Regions from separate parts of the Weizmannia sp. FSL W8-1119 genome, predicted to be linked through region 2. Evidence: predicted binding sites of a transcription regulator. Region 2 holds the regulator's gene; each other region holds the start of a gene.
The links. Region 2 encodes LexA, which represses DNA repair genes until DNA is damaged. Its sites were predicted from a motif close to CGAACATATGTTCG; they were not measured.
Positions count from the first base shown of each region.

Region 1: a site for LexA is predicted at 4,965-4,978, ahead of ruvA (Holliday junction branch migration protein RuvA). Genes of this name have one in related genera too.
Region 3: a site for LexA is predicted at 3,479-3,492, ahead of parE (DNA topoisomerase IV subunit B). Genes of this name have one in related genera too.

Region 1 covers NZ_JBBOZL010000001.1:1,848,231-1,854,607, forward strand. Annotated here, with positions in the region: gene NSQ19_RS09105 (TIGR04086 family membrane protein) at 70-465, shown strand; gene yajC (preprotein translocase subunit YajC) at 495-830, opposite strand; gene tgt (tRNA guanosine(34) transglycosylase Tgt) at 860-1,999, opposite strand; gene queA (tRNA preQ1(34) S-adenosylmethionine ribosyltransferase-isomerase QueA) at 2,017-3,045, opposite strand; gene NSQ19_RS09125 (DUF2905 domain-containing protein) at 3,081-3,287, opposite strand; gene ruvB (Holliday junction branch migration DNA helicase RuvB) at 3,284-4,282, opposite strand; gene ruvA (Holliday junction branch migration protein RuvA) at 4,299-4,901, opposite strand; gene NSQ19_RS09140 (YebC/PmpR family DNA-binding transcriptional regulator) at 5,302-6,024, opposite strand; gene NSQ19_RS09145 (aminoglycoside phosphotransferase family protein) at 6,136-6,377, opposite strand, start outside.
Region 2 covers NZ_JBBOZL010000001.1:1,531,266-1,537,642, reverse strand. Annotated here, with positions in the region: gene NSQ19_RS07435 (dynamin family protein) at 1-677, shown strand, start outside; gene NSQ19_RS07430 (MerR family transcriptional regulator) at 770-1,159, shown strand; gene glnA (type I glutamate--ammonia ligase) at 1,229-2,566, shown strand; gene lexA (transcriptional repressor LexA) at 2,785-3,405, opposite strand; gene yneA (cell division suppressor protein YneA) at 3,612-3,950, shown strand; gene NSQ19_RS07410 (YneB family resolvase-like protein) at 3,947-4,600, shown strand; gene NSQ19_RS07405 (DUF896 domain-containing protein) at 4,692-4,925, shown strand; gene tkt (transketolase) at 5,043-6,377, shown strand, end outside.
Region 3 covers NZ_JBBOZL010000001.1:1,389,525-1,395,901, reverse strand. Annotated here, with positions in the region: gene parC (DNA topoisomerase IV subunit A) at 1-1,456, opposite strand, end outside; gene parE (DNA topoisomerase IV subunit B) at 1,453-3,432, opposite strand; gene NSQ19_RS06675 (CoA-binding protein) at 3,682-4,095, opposite strand; gene plsY (glycerol-3-phosphate 1-O-acyltransferase PlsY) at 4,274-4,873, shown strand; gene NSQ19_RS06665 (HesB/YadR/YfhF family protein) at 5,005-5,298, shown strand; gene NSQ19_RS06660 (hypothetical protein) at 5,349-5,651, opposite strand; gene NSQ19_RS06655 (acyl-CoA thioesterase) at 5,667-6,086, opposite strand; gene tlp (small acid-soluble spore protein Tlp) at 6,297-6,377, opposite strand, start outside.

The DNA of each region.
Region 1 (6,377 bases), 320 kb from region 2:
TGCCCGGTTCTTTTTGCTGTTTCCAGGCATATGCTTGTACTGAGGAAAAAAGCTTGCCAAAGGGGGAGAATGAAAATCGGAGCGCAAAAATATAGCATCGGCCTTGTTTACGGGCTGGGCGCCATTTTTGTCCTGCTTGCCATATCAAGCCTCGTGATTTCACTGATTCTGCGGTTTTCAGATATGACGGAGCATGCTTTGCATATGGCGGTCACGATGATTTCTTTTTTCAGTTTATTTCTCGGGGGGCTCGTCGGGGGCGGAAAAGGGAAAAAGAAAGGGTGGCTTCTCGGCAGTTTGACGGGGATCCTCTACACAGCGATTGTTTTTCTCGTCCAGTATCTTGGTTATAATGAACTCTTTACGGTGAAACAGGCCATTTATCATGCTTGCTATATTGTTGCCGCCGCAATGGGGGGCATTTTAGGGGTCAACCTCTTCTCGGGAAGATCGCGGGAAACCTGAAAAAAGCGCCGCATCGCGCGGCGCTTTTTTTATTTCTTTTCCCCGGCATTTTTTTCTGCCGCTTTTTTGTCTACTTTCTGGCTTTCGGCTTTTGCTTTTTTCGCTGCAACGGATTCCGTCACTTCACGGATCGCCGAGCGGTCAAACGTCAACCGCGTGCCATCGCCGCATCTTAAGACGACTTTATTTTCATCAATCGAATCCACAGTTGCATGCAAGCCGCCGATAGTGACAATTTTGTCCCCTTTCGCCAGATTGCTCTGCATCTGCTGGATGTTTTTCTGCCTTTTTTGCTGTGGCCTGATGAGCAGGAAATAAAACAGCACAAACAGAATCACCAAAGGCAGTAACTGGGCCCACGCCATCTGAATCCTCCCTTCTTAAGTTGCTTGTATTAGAAATTTTTTGCATCCGGACGGTTAAATCCGTATTGCTCAAAAAATTCTTCCTTGAAATCAAGCAGCCGGTCTTCGCGGATCGCCTGCCTTACATTTTCCATTAATTTTAACAAAAAATATAAATTATGGTAAGTGGTCAGACGAATTCCGAAAGTTTCGCCACATTTAATCAAATGCCGGATGTAAGCGCGTGAGTAGTGCCGGCATGTATAACAGTCGCAATGCTCATCAAGCGGGCGGAAATCGCGGGCGTACTGTGCATTTTTGACAACAAGCCGGCCGGTTGATGTCATCACCGTGCCGTTCCTTGCAATCCGGGTTGGCAGCACGCAGTCGAACATGTCAATGCCGCGGATGGCGCCGTCAATCAAAGAATCGGGCGAACCGACCCCCATTAAATAACGCGGCTTGTCCGACGGAAGCAGCGGTGTTGTAAATGCGAGCATCCGGTTCATCACGTCCTTCGGCTCGCCGACGGACAGGCCGCCGATCGCATAGCCCGGGAAGCCGAGCGACACAAGGGCATTTGCGCTTTCAAGCCGCAAATCTTCATACGCGCCACCCTGTACGATCCCGAACAAGCCCTGCACACCGGGGCGCGCATGCGCACGGAGACAGCGTTCCGCCCAGCGCGCTGTCCTTTCCACCGACTGTTTCATATATTCATAAGAAGCAGGGTACGGCGGGCACTCATCGAATGCCATCATGATATCGGAACCGAGCGCATTCTGGATTTCCATTGATTTTTCCGGAGACAAAAACAGCTTGTCTCCGTTTAAATGGTTCCGGAAATGGACGCCTTCTTCCGTAATGTCCCGGATCTTGCTCAAGCTGAAGACCTGGAACCCGCCTGAATCGGTCAGGATCGCCTGGTCCCAGTTCATAAATTTGTGCAGCCCGCCTGCCTCTTTAACAATATCATGCCCGGGGCGCAGCCACAAATGATATGTATTGCTCAAAATGGTGCCGGCCCCCATTGTTTTCAATTCTTCCGGCGACATCGTCTTCACCGTGGCGAGCGTTCCGACCGGCATGAACATCGGGGTATCATAGGTGCCATGCGGCGTATGGAGTTTTCCGAGGCGGGCGCCTGTATGTTTTTCCGTTTTGATCAGTTCATAAGTAATGGCAGCCAAGTGATGCGCTCCTTCCACTATTTAATCAGCATCGCATCCCCGAAACTAAAGAAACGGTATTTTTCTTTTACCGCCGTCTCGTAGGCATGCAAAATATTTTCCCTCCCTGCCAATGCGCTTACCATCATAATAAGCGTCGACTTCGGCAGGTGGAAATTGGTGATCAGGGCATCAATTGCTTTATATTGATAACCCGGATAAATAAAAATATCCGTCCATCCGCTTGAGGCGGCAATTTTTCCACCATGGGCGCTTGCCACCGTTTCAAGTGTGCGGGTGGAGGTGGTGCCGACAGAGACCACACGGCCGCCGTTTTCTTTTACTTCCATAATCGTGCGGGCCGCTTCTTCTGATACCTGGTAAAATTCCGCATGCATATCATGGTTTTCAATATTTTCCTCATTGACGGGACGGAAGGTGCCAAGGCCGACATGGAGCGTAATATAGACTATTTTCACGCCCATTGCTTCAATTTTTTTCAATAACGCTTCCGTGAAATGGAGCCCAGCCGTCGGCGCAGCGGCAGAACCCGGTTCTTTTGCATACACGGTCTGGTAGCGGTCCTGGTCCTCGAGCTGTTCTTTAATATAGGGCGGCAGCGGCATTTTTCCGAGTTCATTCAGCACTTCGTAAAAAATCCCTTCGTACCGGAATTTCATTACCCGGCCGCCATGGTCCAGCTCCTCCGCACAAACGGCGGAAAGCTTTCCGTCGCCAAACCGGACAACCGTCCCTGTTTTCACACGTTTTGCCGGTTTGACAAGGGTTTCCCACCGGTCTCCTTCGAGCTGTTTTAAAAGCAGCACCTCAATTTTTGCGCCTGTTTCGTCTTTTATGCCGATCAGCCTTGCCGGCAATACTTTTGTATTGTTCAGGACAAGGCAGTCCCCCGGGCGCAGGTATTGCGTAATGTTTTTAAATACGCTGTGTTCAATTTCCCCTGTTTTTTTATCCAGCACCATCAGCCGGCTGTCCGAACGGTTTTTTAAAGGCGTTTGGGCAATCAGCTCTTCCGGCAGGTCATAATCAAATAAATCGAGTTTCATTGTTGCTTCCCCTTCGTTTTGAATTCCATTTGCGGCTACTTGAACCGTCCAATGATATATAATAACACACTTAAGATCACGCTTAAAAGGATCGATGTTGCGATTGGAAAATAAAAGGTTGTGTTCCCTTTTTTAATGAGGATATCGCCGGGCAGCCGGCCGATTTTCGTAAACTGCAACAACAGGCCGAGAGCAAAAAGAATCACGGCGATGGTCATCAGCACTTTTCCAAATCCGCTCATTCCGGCACCTCCATATGAAAATGCGCATAGCAAAGCGGGGTCGCTACCCTGCCGCGCGGCGTTCGCTGCAAAAAGCCAATTTGCAGCAAATACGGCTCATATACATCTTCAATCGTTTCCCTTTCTTCCCCGATGCTGGCCGCAATCGTGTCGAGCCCGACAGGACCGCCCCGGAAGCGCTCTATGATCGCTTTTAACAGTTTATGATCAATATGGTCAAGCCCGCGTTTGTCAACTTGCAAAAGTTCAAGGGCATAATTGGCGATCTCAAGGGTTACCTTTCCGTCTCCTTTGACCTGGGCAAAGTCGCGCACCCTTCTTAACAACCGGTTCGCAATCCGCGGCGTGCCCCGCGAACGCCTTGCAATTTCCGCCGCCCCCTCAGGCTCAATCGCCGTCTCAAGGATGCCGGCTGTCCGCAGCACAATTTCCGCCAGTTGCGCTTCGTTATAATATTCGAGCCGGCTGATCACCCCGAACCGGTCGCGCAGCGGTGCTGAAACCGAACCAGCCCTTGTCGTCGCCCCGATCAAAGTAAACGGGGGCAAATCAAGGCGGATGGAGCGGGCACCCGATCCTTTACCGATTACGATATCAAGGCAAAAGTCTTCCATTGCCGGGTACAGCACTTCTTCAATCGCTTTCGGCAGGCGGTGGATTTCGTCAATAAACAGCACTTCCCCCGGTTCAAGCGCGGTTAACACGCTGGCAAGATCGCCCGGCCGCTCGATGGCAGGCCCTGAAGTCGTCCGGATGTTCGCGCCCATTTCGTTTGCGATCACGGCGGCAAGCGTCGTTTTGCCAAGCCCCGGCGGACCGTAAAGCAGCACATGATCGAGTGTTTCGCGCCGTCCTTTTGCCGCTTCAATAAACACGGCTAAATTATGCTTCACTTCATCCTGGCCGATATATTGCGCAAGGGTTTGCGGCCTGAGGCTCATTTCAAAGGAAACTTCCTGTTCGTTTGCCTCGCCGGAAACTACGCGGTCTTCCATGCTCTCCCCTCCTCCATTATTTTACCATTGCTTTTAAAGCGAGTTTAATATATTCATCCGCAGAAAGCACTTCTTCCGGAAGTTCAGGCACCACTTTCGCGATTTCTTTTTCCGAGTAGCCGAGCGCCGCCAGAGCGAGCACCGCTTCTTCGAGGTTTTGGTTGCCGGAAGCAGGCGCCGCTTTTTCCCCGCCCACATCATCCGGCATCTCCGGCACGAGGCCTTGCAGCTTTCCTTTCAGATCAAGAATCATCTGCCTTGCCGTTTTTTTGCCGACACCGGGGAATTTGACAAGGAAAGATTCATTTTCATTCTCGATGGCGTCAACGACCTGCTGCGGCTGCCCGTACGCTAGAATGGCAAGCGCCCCTTTTGGCCCGATGCCGGAAACATTAAGCAGCTTTTGAAACAGCGCCCGTTCTTCCGCCGTTTCAAAACCGTAAAGCGCGATCAAATCTTCGCGCACATGCTGGTATGTAAAAATTTTTCGTTCCTGCCCGATGCTTTTTGAAAAAATATACGGGTTCGGCGCCAGCAGCCGGTAGCCGATCCCCCCGTTTTCCACGACAACGTAATCCGGGCTCACGGAATCAATGATGCCTTTAATATATTCGTACAACCTTCCCACACGCTCCTCAAAAACTTGCTATCCCATATTGTACCACAGAACGCAACCGTTTTGGGAACGAATGTCCGGTCTTGCCCTTTTTTCCGGCCGGATGGTTCCTAAAGATGAGGCGCTTTTCCTGTTTCCATGGCGGAAGGAAACCGGCATCCGGAGACAGATGAGTGTCCGTCCGGCATACCGGGCCGCCGCTGCCTCCGGACGGGCTTCCCCGGATTTTCAGCTGGAACAATCGCCCGGGTTTAAATGGCACGATTAGCCGCAGTGCATCGGTTTAAAATAGCACGGGCCACACTCCACATTGTAGCCGGTTTGATACAGGCCTAACCGGCTTTGCCGCAAAAAAGGCACTTTCTGCACCCGGCCGGGCCGGGTGCAGAAAGTGCCTGGGACATTATAATTCGGCGTTATGGTAAATTTCCTTTACATCGTCATCGTCTTCCAGCCTGTCCAGCAATCGCTCCATCTTTTCTTTTTGCGCTTCATCCAAAGCAATTGTGTTTTGCGGCACCATGGTGATTTCTGCCCGGGCAAATGTAAAGCCTTTTTCCTCCAGATTCTTCTTCACATCCATGAATTGCTCCGGGTCTGTATAAATTTCAAACACTTCATCGCTCGTTTCCATTTCCTCGGCGCCTGCTTCAATCACGGCAAGCAGCATTCCGTCTTCATCTATCTCGAGCCCTTCTCGCTCGATGACAAGATAGCCTTTGCGGTCAAACAGGAAAGACACGCATCCGTTTTCGCCGAGATTTCCGCCGTTGCGCGAAAAAGCAACACGGACATTCGAAGCGGTCCGGTTTTTATTATCGGTTAAAGCCGTGACCATGACGGCAACGCCGCCCGGCCCGTACCCTTCATATGTTATTTCCTCGTAATGTTCGGCGTTTTGGCTGCCGTTTGCTTTCTCGATGGCGCGTTTAATATTGTCATTCGGCATATTGGCGGCCTTTGCCTTTTCAATGACCAGGCGGAGGCTTGAATTTGCTTCCGGATCAGGCCCGTTTTTCGCCGCTACATAAATTTCCTTTGCCAGTTTTTGAAAGATTTTTCCGCGCTTTGCATCCTGCGCATTTTTTCTGCCCTGAATATTTTTCCATTTGGAATGGCCGGACATGGCCATCACTCCTTTCTGACAGCGCTGATACAGTCCACTATTACTATACCATACTCGCCCGAAAGGAGGATGAAAATCGTTATGCCGGCGGGGAGCGCCCCTGGTTTTCCGTTATGCTTGCAAACGCCTTTTTACTTCTTTTTGAAACCGGGCGCGTTCCCCGAACTGCCCAATTGAAAGCAGGGAAAGATGCGGCCAGTACTGCTCTTTTTCTTTTTTGCCGCTTCCAGCAAAACGGTTCCACTCCCTTAAAACATCCGTCGGGTAAAGAAGCGCCTCCAGAAAAGTTTCCCGGTCCGGCGCGCCGTCCAGCATTCCCCAGTTTTCAAGGGCGGCAAGCGACCATGAAGCAG
Region 2 (6,377 bases):
AGCTGGCGTTCTTCACAGACAGCGTTATGCAGGAGCAGAAGGAGCTGCTCTATTACGTGAAACAGCGTGTTTTTTACCGCTTCGCCGACTTTTTCAAGGAAGCTTTTAATCCGGCAACGGTAAAGGCAGCGAAAGATTTGCCGGGCGCCCTTCAGGAGCTTGCAGAACTCGTCGGTTATGATTTTGCGCAGGAGATGCGGGCGACAAATGTGAGGCTTGAAGCCCATTGCCGGAATTTATTCGCCTCCCAAAGCGCGGAATGGAACAGGGAGATAAAACGTTTGCTTCCTGATTTGTCCGTCAGTACGTTTGAAGCGGGCGCACACGCTACGCCTGATTTTCCTGCGGCTTTTTCGGAGACGGATTTGAAACCGTTCGAAAAGGCATTCCGCCATTTTAAAAATGCGCGCACTTTTTTTGAAAAAGGGGGAAAATCAGGCATGCAGGAAGAACTGCAGGCGATGTTTGAACCGCTTGCGCAGCAGTATCTTGACGTGCAGGGAGAAAAGCTTGCCGGTTCGTTCCGCTCATGGCTGGAGGAAGAGTTTACGAAAATGCAGTCGGAAGCTTTGCTCGATATTGCCGAACAGTTCGATGCCCGTCTTGAAGCCCTTAGAAAGAGCGTGGACGTGGCAGAATGGATGGAAATCCGCGAAAAACTCGTTTTGCCTTCCTGAGGATAAAAAATGATGTGAGAAAATATAACATTTTGTTGACAAAAAAACTCACATGGAATATAGTAAAAATATAAAGAAAAGGAGCGTATAACATGGGTCGAAAAGAAATCCGCCGTTCGATGCCGCTTTTGCCGATCGGAACCGTTATGAAGCTAACAGATTTATCGGCCCGGCAGATCCGCTATTATGAAGAACACGAGCTGATTACACCGGCAAGAACGGAAGGCAATCGCCGCCTTTATTCTTTAAATGATGTCGACCGGCTTCTTGATATTAAAGATTTGCTGGATCAGGGGATCAATATTGCAGGCATCAAAAAAATCTTATTGATGAACGACCGCCGCGGAACCGGGCCGGTACTCGTCAAAAATCATGTAACGGATGAAGAAATCCGCAAACGGCTTCGCCAGGAACTGCTGCAGGCCGGCCGTTTTCAAAGACCGAGCCAGCGGTTGTCCGATGCGCCCCGGTTTTTCCATTAACATTGTTGAAAAGCTAGTTTTATAGCTTAGATATATACTTTTTATTGCCTAAAGGGAGGAATACTGTTCATGCCTAAGTTTACACGTGAAGATATTTTGAAGAATGCCGAAGAACAAAATGTGAAATTCATCCGCTTGCAGTTCACGGATATTTTGGGGACGATTAAAAACGTGGAAATCCCGCTCAGCCAGCTTGAAAAAGCGCTCGACAATAAAATCATGTTCGACGGCTCTTCGATTGAAGGGTTTGTCCGGATTGAAGAATCGGATATGTATCTGTATCCGGACTATGATACATGGGTCATTTTCCCGTGGACCGCTGAGAAAGGGAAAGTCGCCCGTCTGATTTGCGATATTTATAATCCGGACGGCACCCCGTTTGAAGGTGATCCGCGGAATAATTTGAAACGGGTATTGAAAGAAATGGAAGAACTTGGCTTCACGAGTTTTAATCTTGGGCCTGAACCGGAATTCTTCCTCTTCAAGCTGAATGAAAAAAATGAACCGACACTGGAGCTGAACGACAACGGCGGCTATTTTGACCTGGCGCCGACGGACCTTGGCGAAAACTGCCGGCGCGACATCGTATTGGAACTCGAGGAAATGGGCTTTGAAATTGAAGCGTCCCACCATGAAGTTGCACCCGGCCAGCACGAAATTGATTTTAAATATGCGGATGCAGTCAGGGCATGCGACAATATCCAGACCTTTAAACTGGTGGTCAAGACAATTGCACGCAAACATGGCCTGCATGCGACGTTTATGCCGAAACCGTTGTTTGGCGTGAACGGTTCCGGGATGCACACCAATCTTTCGCTTTTTAAAGGAAAAGAAAATGCATTCTATGACCCGAACGATGCAGAACTGCAGCTGAGCGATACGGCATACCAGTTCATTGCCGGCATCATAAAGCATGCGCCGAACTTTACGGCTGTCACGAATCCGACGGTGAACTCCTATAAACGGCTTGTGCCGGGTTATGAAGCGCCTTGTTATGTTGCCTGGTCCGCTCGCAACCGCAGCCCGCTCATGCGGATTCCGGCTTCCCGCGGTTTAAGCACGCGCGTTGAGGTGCGCAGCGTTGACCCGTCTGCCAATCCGTATCTCGCGCTCGCCGTCCTGTTAAAAGCAGGGCTTGACGGCATCGCGAACAAATTGCAGGCGCCGGAACCGGTCGACCGCAACATCTATGTCATGACGAAAGAAGAAAGAGAAGAAGCCGGCATTGTCGACCTCCCGGGCACACTGCTGCAGGCGCTGGAAAACTTAAAATCGGATGATGTAATGGTAGACGCCCTTGGCGATCACATTCTCGAACACTTCCTTGAAGCTAAGGAAATTGAATGGGATATGTTCCGCACACAAGTCCACCAATGGGAACGCGACCAGTATATCGAAATGTATTAAGCAAGAAACCCCTTGAAGCGTAAGGCTTTGAGGGGTTTTTGTTTATCGGGCATTTTTGCGTCGAACGCCCAGAAAAACAAAATGCCCATTAATTGCCCCGATTTTTCCTTCGAAAATAGATTGGAAGCCCAGAAATCCTCAAGTGTCACAGGCATTTTTGCCATCAAACTCGCATATGCTCTATTAAAAAAGAAGCAGCCGAAACTGCTTCTTTTTGATCAGTGCACCATTTGCCTGTACAGCCCGATGACAACGCCGAGAATGGTGACGTTTTTCAATATGATCGGTTCCATTGTCTGGTTTTCAGGTTGCAGCCGGAAGTAGTCTTTTTCCTTGAAAAATCTTTTTACTGTCGCTTCATTTTCATCTGTCATAGCGACCACGATATCTCCGTTGTTTGCCGTCTGCTGGGAGCGGACAATCACATAATCGCCGTTTAAAATCCCGGCATCCACCATGCTGTCCCCTTCAATTTCCAGCATGTAGACGGACTCGTCAGACGGGACAAGATGTTCCGGAAGCGGAAAATACTCTTCAATATTTTCTACAGCGGTAATCGGTATGCCTGCTGTTACTTTTCCGACAACAGGCACATTGACAACATTTTGGGCCGGTATTTCTTCATCATGGTCCAAAATTTCAATCGCTCTCGGCTTTGTAGGGTCGCGCCTGATCAGCCCTTTGCTTTCAAGCCTTGCGAGATGGCCATGGACAGTTGAACTGGAAGCAAGCCCGACTGCCTGGCCGATTTCCCGCACGGAAGGGGGATAGCCTTTTGTTTTGACTTCATGCTTGATGAAATCAAGTATCGCCTGTTGCCGTTTTGATAGTTTTGCCATTATTTCCACCTCGTCGCAGTTTTGTTTGGCACCCGCGCTGCGTACGGGGACGCAAACGGGAGGAATGCCATTATTTGCTATTATTATATCACATTGCAGAAGATAAAACAAACGTAAGTTCGAAAAAATGTTGACGAAAAACAGGCGTTCGTTTTATAATAGAACTGGTGATTGGACGAACGAATATTCGCGGGAGGAAGATGGAGATGTCACGATTATGGAAAAAGTATAACTATGTTATGATTTTAGCAGGGGTTGCGCTTGTTTTCGGATTTTTCATGATTGGAAGTCTGCGGGATCCATCCCCACACTATATCAAAATCAGCGTTACAGAGGGCGAGACGCTTTGGAATATCGCCGGTCAGTATGCAGAACAGGGCAAAATGTCGAGGGAAGCATTTATCAGCTGGGTTGAGCGCCATAATGGGATTAACGGCAACATGATCAAAGCCGGCGAAAAAATTGTCATTCCGGTAGAAAAAAATGAAATCAGGGATGATAAAAGGGAACTTGCGATGAAATCACAATGGGAGACGAAAAAATGAAAGTTGTTTTATATTGCAGAGTAAGCACGGAAAAAGAAAGCCAGGAAACTTCTTTGGCGAGGCAGCGGGAAGAGCTGGAGAAGCTTTCGGATTCCCGCGGTTTTCAAGTGGCCGGGGTGATCTGCGACCGGGCAAGCGGCTACGACCTGGACAGGCCCGGCATCCTTGAACTTCTTGATATCATTGGAAATGAAAAGGTTGACGCCGTACTGGTGCAGGATGAAACACGGATTGGAAGAGGAAATGCAAAAATTGCACTGCTCCATTTTTTATATAAAAAAGGGGTCAAAGTATATTGTTATGCACAAAACGGTGAACTCGAACTTTCGGAATCCGATTCAATGGTGTTGAAAATTGTCAGCATGGTTGAAGAGTACCAGCGAAAGCTGCATAACTTAAAAATCAAAAGGGGGATGGAACGCGCTGTCAGAAACGGCTACCGCCCGGAGAAAAATTTAAAAGGAAAGCGGAATCCGGACGGCAGGGAGAGGAAGGAAGTGCCGGTTGAAGAAATTATCCGCCTGCGGGACAACGGCCTGACTTTTCAGGAGATTGCTGCGACAATGCGCGGTTTTGGCTATCAAGTTTCAAAAGCAACCGTCCACCGGCGTTACAGGGAATATATGGAGGAAACGGGGCATGATCAATAGTACAAAAACCGGTTTCGCCGGTGCGCTTTCTTTGCAGGCGGGCCTATATTTTAGTAAGATGGCATCAATCACGGATTAAAGGAGAGAAAATATGCTTTCAAAGGAAAAAATGGCAAGAATAAACGAATTGGCGAAAAAAGCGAAAACCGGCGGCCTGACAGGTGAGGAAGCAAAAGAACAGTCAAAGTTGCGAAGCGAGTATTTGCAGGCGTTCCGCTCTTCATTCAGAAAAACGATTGAAAATGTCCGTGTGCTTGACCCCGAAGGCCAGGACGTTACCCCGGAAAAAATAAAGCAAATCCAAACAAAAAGAAAGCTGCACTAAAGGGGCGCCATCCTGCTTCTTTCTTACAAAATCCATACAAAATGGTAAAAGAGTTGTGTTATGGGTTTCACTTGCCTTAATATAAAATTGTAACCCATGAAGAAAGGATGTTAGCAGATGTTTGATAAAACGGACGAACTGGCAGTCACAACAATCCGGACTTTGTCCATTGACGCCATTGAAAAAGCAAAATCCGGCCATCCGGGGCTTCCGATGGGGGCTGCGCCAATGGCATACACCCTCTGGACAAGATTTATGAACCAAAACCCGGAAAACCCGCACTGGTTTAACCGGGACCGTTTCGTATTATCCGCAGGGCATGGTTCCATGCTGCTTTATAGCCTGCTCCATTTATCCGGCTATGCATTAAGCATGGATGATATTAAAAATTTCCGGCAATACGGCAGCAAAACCCCGGGGCATCCGGAATACGGGCATACGGAAGGCGTGGAAGCAACGACCGGTCCGCTCGGGCAGGGGATTGCCATGTCAGTCGGGATGGCGATGGCAGAACGGCATCTGGCGGCTGTATACAACAAAGAAAATTTCCCCGTCATTGACCATTATACATATGCTTTATGCGGAGACGGCGACTTAATGGAAGGTGTATCTGCCGAAGCTGCTTCCTTGGCGGGACATTTAAAATTGGGACGCCTCATTGTATTGTACGATTCCAATGACATTTCCCTTGACGGCGAGTTAAACAAGGCCTTTTCCGAAAGTGTTGCCGACCGGTTTAAAGCATACGGCTGGCAGTATTTGCGGGTTGAAGACGGGAATGATATGGCACAGGTCGCAAAAGCGATCGAGGAAGCAAAGGCGGATACAAGCCGGCCGACACTCATCGAAGTGAAAACGATCATCGGTTACGGTTCCCCGAACAAATCCGGGAAATCGGCTGCCCACGGCGCCCCGCTCGGAGAAGATGAACTGAAACTGACGAAAGAAGCGTATAAATGGACGTTTGAAGAAGACTTCTATGTTCCGGATGAAGTTTACGCCCGGTTCCGTGAATTGGTTGTAGAAAACGGCGTGAAAAAGGAACAAGAGTGGGCGTCCCTGTTTGAGGCTTATGAAAAACAATACCCGCAGCTTGCGGCTGAACTAAAACAGGCGATAAAAGGCGGGCTTCCGGATGGATGGGACAAGGACATTCCGGTCTATGAAGAAGGCAAAACCCTTGCCAGCCGTGCGGCAAGCGGGGAAGTGCTAAATGCCATATCCAAACATTTGCCGTCTTTGTTCGGTGGATCTGCCGACCTTGCCGGATCCAACAATACGCGGTTGAAAGAAGACAAGGACTATATGCCGGATGCCTATGAAGGGCGCAATATCTGGTTTGGTGTCCGCGAATTTGCGATGGGCGCAGCCATGAACGGCATGGCGCTTCATGGCGGTGTGCATGTATACGGCGGCACGTTCTTTGTTTTCTCGGATTATTTGCGTCCTGCC
Region 3 (6,377 bases), 140 kb from region 2:
CAATCGTTGTCCTTCTGTTATCGGCGTATTTTTTCCGGATTTCTCTCAGTTCTTTTTTGATTACCGTGAACAGTTTTTTCTCGCTGGATAAAATCGCGAGATAGGTCTCAATTTTTTTCTCAAGGTCTTCCGCTTCATTCTGCAGCGTCGTAATATCCGTATTGGTCAGGCGGTAGAGCTGCAGCGTGACGATCGCTTCAGCCTGGGGCTCGGTAAAATCAAACTTTGCGATTAAGTTCGCTTTGGCATCTTTTTTATCTTTGGATGCCCGAATCGCCGCAATGACTTTATCGAGAATGGAAAGTGCCTTCATCAGGCCGTCGACAATATGCTTGCGGTCACGTGCTTTTTTGAGATCGAATGCCGTCCTTCTTGTGACCACTTCTTTCTGGTGTTCAATATAAGCATCAAGCAATTCGCGGAGTCCCATCAGCTGCGGGCGGCGGTTATGGATGGCCACCATATTGAAATTGTAGGAAACCTGGAGATCGGTGTTTTTAAATAAATAATTCAGGACGCTGTCTGCATCCGCATCTTTTTTCAGTTCGATCACAATCCGGAGCCCGGTCCGGTCGGTTTCATCACGGACTTCGGAAATGCCTTCCACTTTCCGGTCAATCCGGAGCTCGTCGATTTTTTTGACAAGATTGGCTTTATTGACTTCATAAGGAATCTCTGCGATGACAATCTGCTTCCGCCCGCCGCGGATCTCTTCAATCGATGTCCTGCCTCTTACGACCATTTTGCCTTTGCCAGTTTCATATGCTTTTTTAATCCCGTCAATTCCCTGGACAATGCCGCCTGTTGGAAAATCAGGGCCTTTTATGACCGCCATCAGGTCGTCCACCGTGCAATCCGGGTTTTCCATCCGCATGATGGCCCCGTCAATGATCTCCCCGAGGTGGTGCGGCGGAATTTCGGTTGCATATCCGGCCGAGATGCCGGTCGAGCCGTTCACCAGCAGGTTGGGAAACCGGGCGGGCAGCACAACCGGCTCATTTGCGGTATCATCGAAATTCGGGATAAATTTAACCGTTTCTTTATCAATATCATGAAGGAGTTCGGATGCAATCGGGGCGAGCCTTGCTTCCGTATACCGCATGGCCGCGGCCGGGTCGCCGTCAATGCTCCCGTTATTGCCGTGCATCTCGATGAGCACATTTCGCAGCTTCCAGTCCTGGCTCATCCGCACCATCGCTTCATAAACGGAAGAATCCCCGTGCGGATGGTAGTTGCCGATGACGTTGCCGACCGTTTTTGCCGATTTCCGGAAATGCTTGTCAGCGGTGTTCCCCTCTACATGCATCGCATACAGAATCCGCCGCTGCACCGGCTTCAGGCCGTCCCGCGCATCCGGAAGGGCACGATCCTGGATAATATATTTGCTGTACCGGCCGAAGCGGTCGCCCAGCACCTCTTCCAAAGGCAAATCTTGAAAACGTTCAGCCGTCTTCATCCGTTCATGTCCCCTTCCTCAATCATCAAATTCTCATTGTCTAAAATATTGGTATCGTCTTCAAGCCCGAATTCCACATGATTTTCAATCCATTGCCGGCGCGGTTCGACCTTATCGCCCATGAGCGTGGTCACCCGCCGTTCGGCACGGGCCGCATCATCAATGCGGACACGGATCAAAGTCCGCGTTTCCGGATTCATCGTCGTTTCCCAAAGCTGGTCGGCATTCATTTCGCCGAGCCCTTTGTAACGCTGCAGGATATAGCCGCGTCCGACTTTTTTGATCGTTTCATCCAATTCTTTTTCGGTCCACGCATATTCCACGATTTCTTTCCTGCCGGTGCCTTTGCTGACTTTATAAAGCGGCGGCAGCGCGATGTAAACTTTTCCCGCTTCGATCAAAGGCCGCATATAGCGGTAAAAGAACGTGAGAAGCAGCACCTGGATGTGGGCACCGTCCGTGTCGGCATCGGTCATGATAATGACTTTGTCGTAATTGACGTCTTCCAAATTGAATTCAGGGCCGACACCGGCACCGATCGTATAAATAATGGTATTGATTTCTTCATTTTTAAAAATATCCGCAAGCTTTGCTTTTTCCGTGTTGATGACTTTTCCGCGCAGCGGCAAAACAGCCTGGAATTTCCGGTCGCGCCCCTGTTTCGCAGAACCGCCCGCCGAATCCCCTTCAACCAGATACAATTCATTCCGCTGCGGATTGCGGCTTTGCGCCGGCGTCAGCTTTCCGGATAAAGTCGTTTCCGATTTCTTCCGTTTTTTGCCGCTTCTGGCTTCTTCCCGCGCTTTCCTCGCTGCTTCCCTTGCCTGCGACGCCTTGATGGCTTTCCGGATCAAAAGATTGCTCGTATCCGGGTTTTCTTCAAGAAAATAAGACAGGTGCTCCGAAACAATCGTATCAACTGCAGAGCGGGCTTCGCTTGTGCCAAGTTTTCCTTTCGTCTGCCCTTCAAATTGGAGCAGCTCTTCCGGAATGCGGACGGAAATAATGGCGGACAGCCCTTCGCGGATATCCGTCCCTTCGAGGTTTTTATCTTTTTCTTTTAACAGTCCGGTTTTTCTTGCATAATCGTTCACGACGCGCGTCAAGGCCGTTTTTGCCCCAGCCTCGTGCGTGCCGCCGTCTTTCGTGCGCACGTTGTTCACGAAGGATAAAATGTTTTCCGAAAAGCCGTCGTTAAACTGAAAGGCAAATTCCGCTTCGATTCCGTTTGTTTCCCCTTCGATAAACACAACCGGATGGAGCACTTCTTTTCCTTCGTTCAAGTACTGGACAAAGGCTTCAATGCCGTTTTCGTAGTGGAACAGATCATGCCGCCCGAAACGTTCATCGGTGATTTCAATTTTTAACCCTTTTAAAAGAAAGGCCGATTCGCGCAACCGTTCGCATAATGTATCGTAATTAAAAGTGATGGTGCTGAAAATGGACGGGTCGGGTTTAAAGTGTATCGTTGTGCCGGTCTTATTGGTTTTCCCGGTTTTCTCAAGCGTTGTTTCCGGTTTGCCGCCGTCACGGAAACGCTGTTCATACACATAACCGTCGCGGTGTATCGTAACAACCAGCCATTCCGACAGGGCATTCACGACAGACGCGCCGACACCGTGCAGGCCGCCGCTCGTTTTATAGCCGCCCTGCCCGAATTTTCCGCCGGCGTGCAAAATCGTCAAGATCACTTCTGTCGTCGGTTTGCCGAGCTTGTGCATCCCGACCGGCATGCCACGCCCAAAATCCTGGACGCTGATGCTGTTATCTTTGTGAATGTTGACGATGATATGGTTTCCGTACCCAGACAGCGCCTCATCCACCGCATTGTCGACGATTTCATAGACAAGATGGTGCAAACCGCGCGCATCGGTCGACCCGATGTACATGCCCGGTCTTTTCCTTACTGCCTCCAGCCCTTCCAGCACCTGGATCGCATCATCGTTATATTCCAATATATTTTGTTTCTTCGCCACATCTATTCCCCTTTCAATTGCAAAGCACGTGCATCCGCCGTTCATAGGAACAAATATTCGTTCTCATTATAACATCATTTGCCGTTTTTATCATACTCATTTTATCGATAAAACGGAATTTGTAAAGGGTATGCGGAAATAACGCAGGGGCAAAGCAACGGTTATGGAACTTCTCCGGCAAACGGCCGCTTGATTGGGCAAATATAAAGAAAGCAAGCGCCCTTTAAGCTGGCGCCTGCATGAAAAAGCCTATTTTGTCAGGGCATGTTCCACTTTAATGCAGCGGTTCATCACTACCGTATAGCCTTTTTCTTTTAAAAACCGGTACGCTTCTTCGTTTTCGATGCCAAGTTGCGCCCAGAAAACATCCGCATCGATTTCATCAAACTCCCGTGCCAGCTCCGGCAAATATTCGGGCCGCCTGAAAATATCGACAATGTCCACATGGCCTTCGATATCTTTTAAAGACGGAACAGCCTTTTCCCCGAGAATTTCCGTTGCTTTCGGATTGACCGGAATAATCTCATAACCGGCATCCTGCATGGCTTTGGCTACCATATAAGATGTTTTTTCCGGGTTATTGCTCAATCCTACCACTGCAATCCGTTTTGCTTTTTGTAAAATTTCCCTGATTTCTTCCCTGCTCGGATTTTCTATTGCCATTTGATCAACCCCTCTCCTTTCTTGTACTTTCGCCAGTCCGGTCCCATCTTAAACATTCGCTTGATCTTTTCTAATTCCTGCCTGGCGCGAAAATCTGCACGGAATCGACAAAAAATATTCCTCTTTCCTTTAAGAACATGCTACAATAAGCATAGATTTTTTCCAAGGAGTTTTGCACATGACTATTGCCCTGATGGTCCTTTTGGCTTACCTGCTCGGCTCAATCCCGACAGGCCTGATCGTTGGTAAGCTTTTTTACGGGATAGACATCCGCGAGCACGGCAGCGGGAATCTCGGCGCGACCAATACGTTCCGTGTTCTCGGGGTCAAAGCCGGCAGTGTCGTAACAGTGGTGGATATTCTGAAAGGGACAGTCGCCACTTTATTGCCCCACTTTTTTGGCCTGGAGCATACGATTCACCCGCTTTTAATCGGGCTGATTGCGGTGATCGGCCATATGCTTCCGGTATTTGCCAAATTTAAAGGCGGCAAAGCGGTGGCCACTTCTGCAGGCGTTGTCCTTGCCTACCAATGGCCCTTGTTTGTTATGGTGATTATCGTCTTTTTGGTTACTTTAAAAATAAGCAAATATGTTTCGCTTTCTTCCATCATGGCGGCTTTTTTTGGCATCCTGTATACGCTCATTTATATGATCGTGACGCATGACTGGCCGCTGTTTGTCATCGTTCTGGCGCTCGCCTCTTTCATTATTTACCGCCATAAAGCCAATATTAAGCGGATTAAAAATAAGACCGAGCCGAAAGTCAAATGGATGTAAGGCAGCCATTTTTTCTAAAACCGGATATTTCCTGCAAACCCGGAACCGGTCCAGAGGCAAAAGGTTAGGGGAAAAGCGTGCTTTGGTCTATAATGAAAATGCAAAAGGCGCAGTTTGAAGGAAGTGGCGGCATGAAAATTCACATTACAGATGAGGCGGTAAACTGGTTTAAAAGGGAACTGGAACTGGATGACGGCGAATCCGTCCGCTTTTTTGCCAAATATGGCGGTTCCACGCCTATCCAGCACGGATTTTCACTTGGCGTTCAAAAGGACATTCCCGACGATCCGGCGGCGGCCGTTGAACGGAACGGCAATGCCTTTTTCATTGAAAGCACGGACGAATGGTATTTTGACGGCCATGATTTGTATATCGGGTACGACCCGGAACGGGATGAACCGGTATACGAATATAAAAAAGGTTAAAACCGGGATCATCCGGCAGCTGCTCTTTTGCTGCCAGTGATGCCGGTTTTTTATTTTAAAAATTTTTTTGCTTCCGCAAGGCGCCCTTCTTTTTGCAAAATTTCCCGCTGTTTTTGGCCAAGTAGGTCGAAATGGCTGTAACCGTCTTTGCGGACATGAATCCATTCTTTTTTCAGCTGGTAGCGCGCTCCCCATGCAGCGAGTTTCTCAAGATCTTTACAGCCGACTTTTGTGACCGATTTTGCGCTGGGGAAACGGTCATCCAGCCAAAAATGCGTTAAAAACGCAATTTCCCCGCGGTCAATCGCCGCTTTCCACGCTTTGACCTGGTTGCGGTGTATGCCAAAAGCCAAAATTCATCCCCCGCTTTATGATTTTTTTGCTTTTTCATATGCTTCATGCCATTTTGGGTAGAGGCGGCGGAACGCAACCGGGCGGAAACTGTCTTTTTTTACGCAGACATGCGTTGAACTCGCGGCCACGGCAAGGTCGCCGGTTTCTGTGTAAACCTCATAGCCGTACTTTACGCGCAGCCCGTCATATGCATCGACCCATGTCTTTACGGTCACCGTTTCCCCGTAACGGGCCGGTTTTTTGTATGAAATTTGAATATCGATGACCGGCGACAAAATCCCGTCTTTTTCCATATCTGCATAGCGGAAGCCAAGGTCTTCGATTAATTTCGTCCGCCCCACTTCCATCCAGACAAGATAATTAGCATGGTACACAACCCCCATTTGGTCTGTTTCCGCATATCGCACTTTGATTTCTGCTTCTGATACAAACATCCCGGACACCTCTTTCATATGTACAGTCAACATCTTTATTTTAGCATAAAGAAAATTCCCCCTCCTAAAAGGATGCCTGATACAGGGCCGGGAAAAGGTTCGCATGCACGCATGGCCGCAGCAAAAAGGGAGAAAAAACGGCCTTTCCGAGAGGGAAAAGGCGTGGTTCCAAAGAAACGCTGCTGTTTTCCGTCGAAAGGCCGTTTTCGTTTATTGCTGCTGTTTGTATGCGGCTTCGTCTTTTACCTCGGTTCTCATCGCTTCGAGGCTTTCACGGCGCCGCTCATTTTT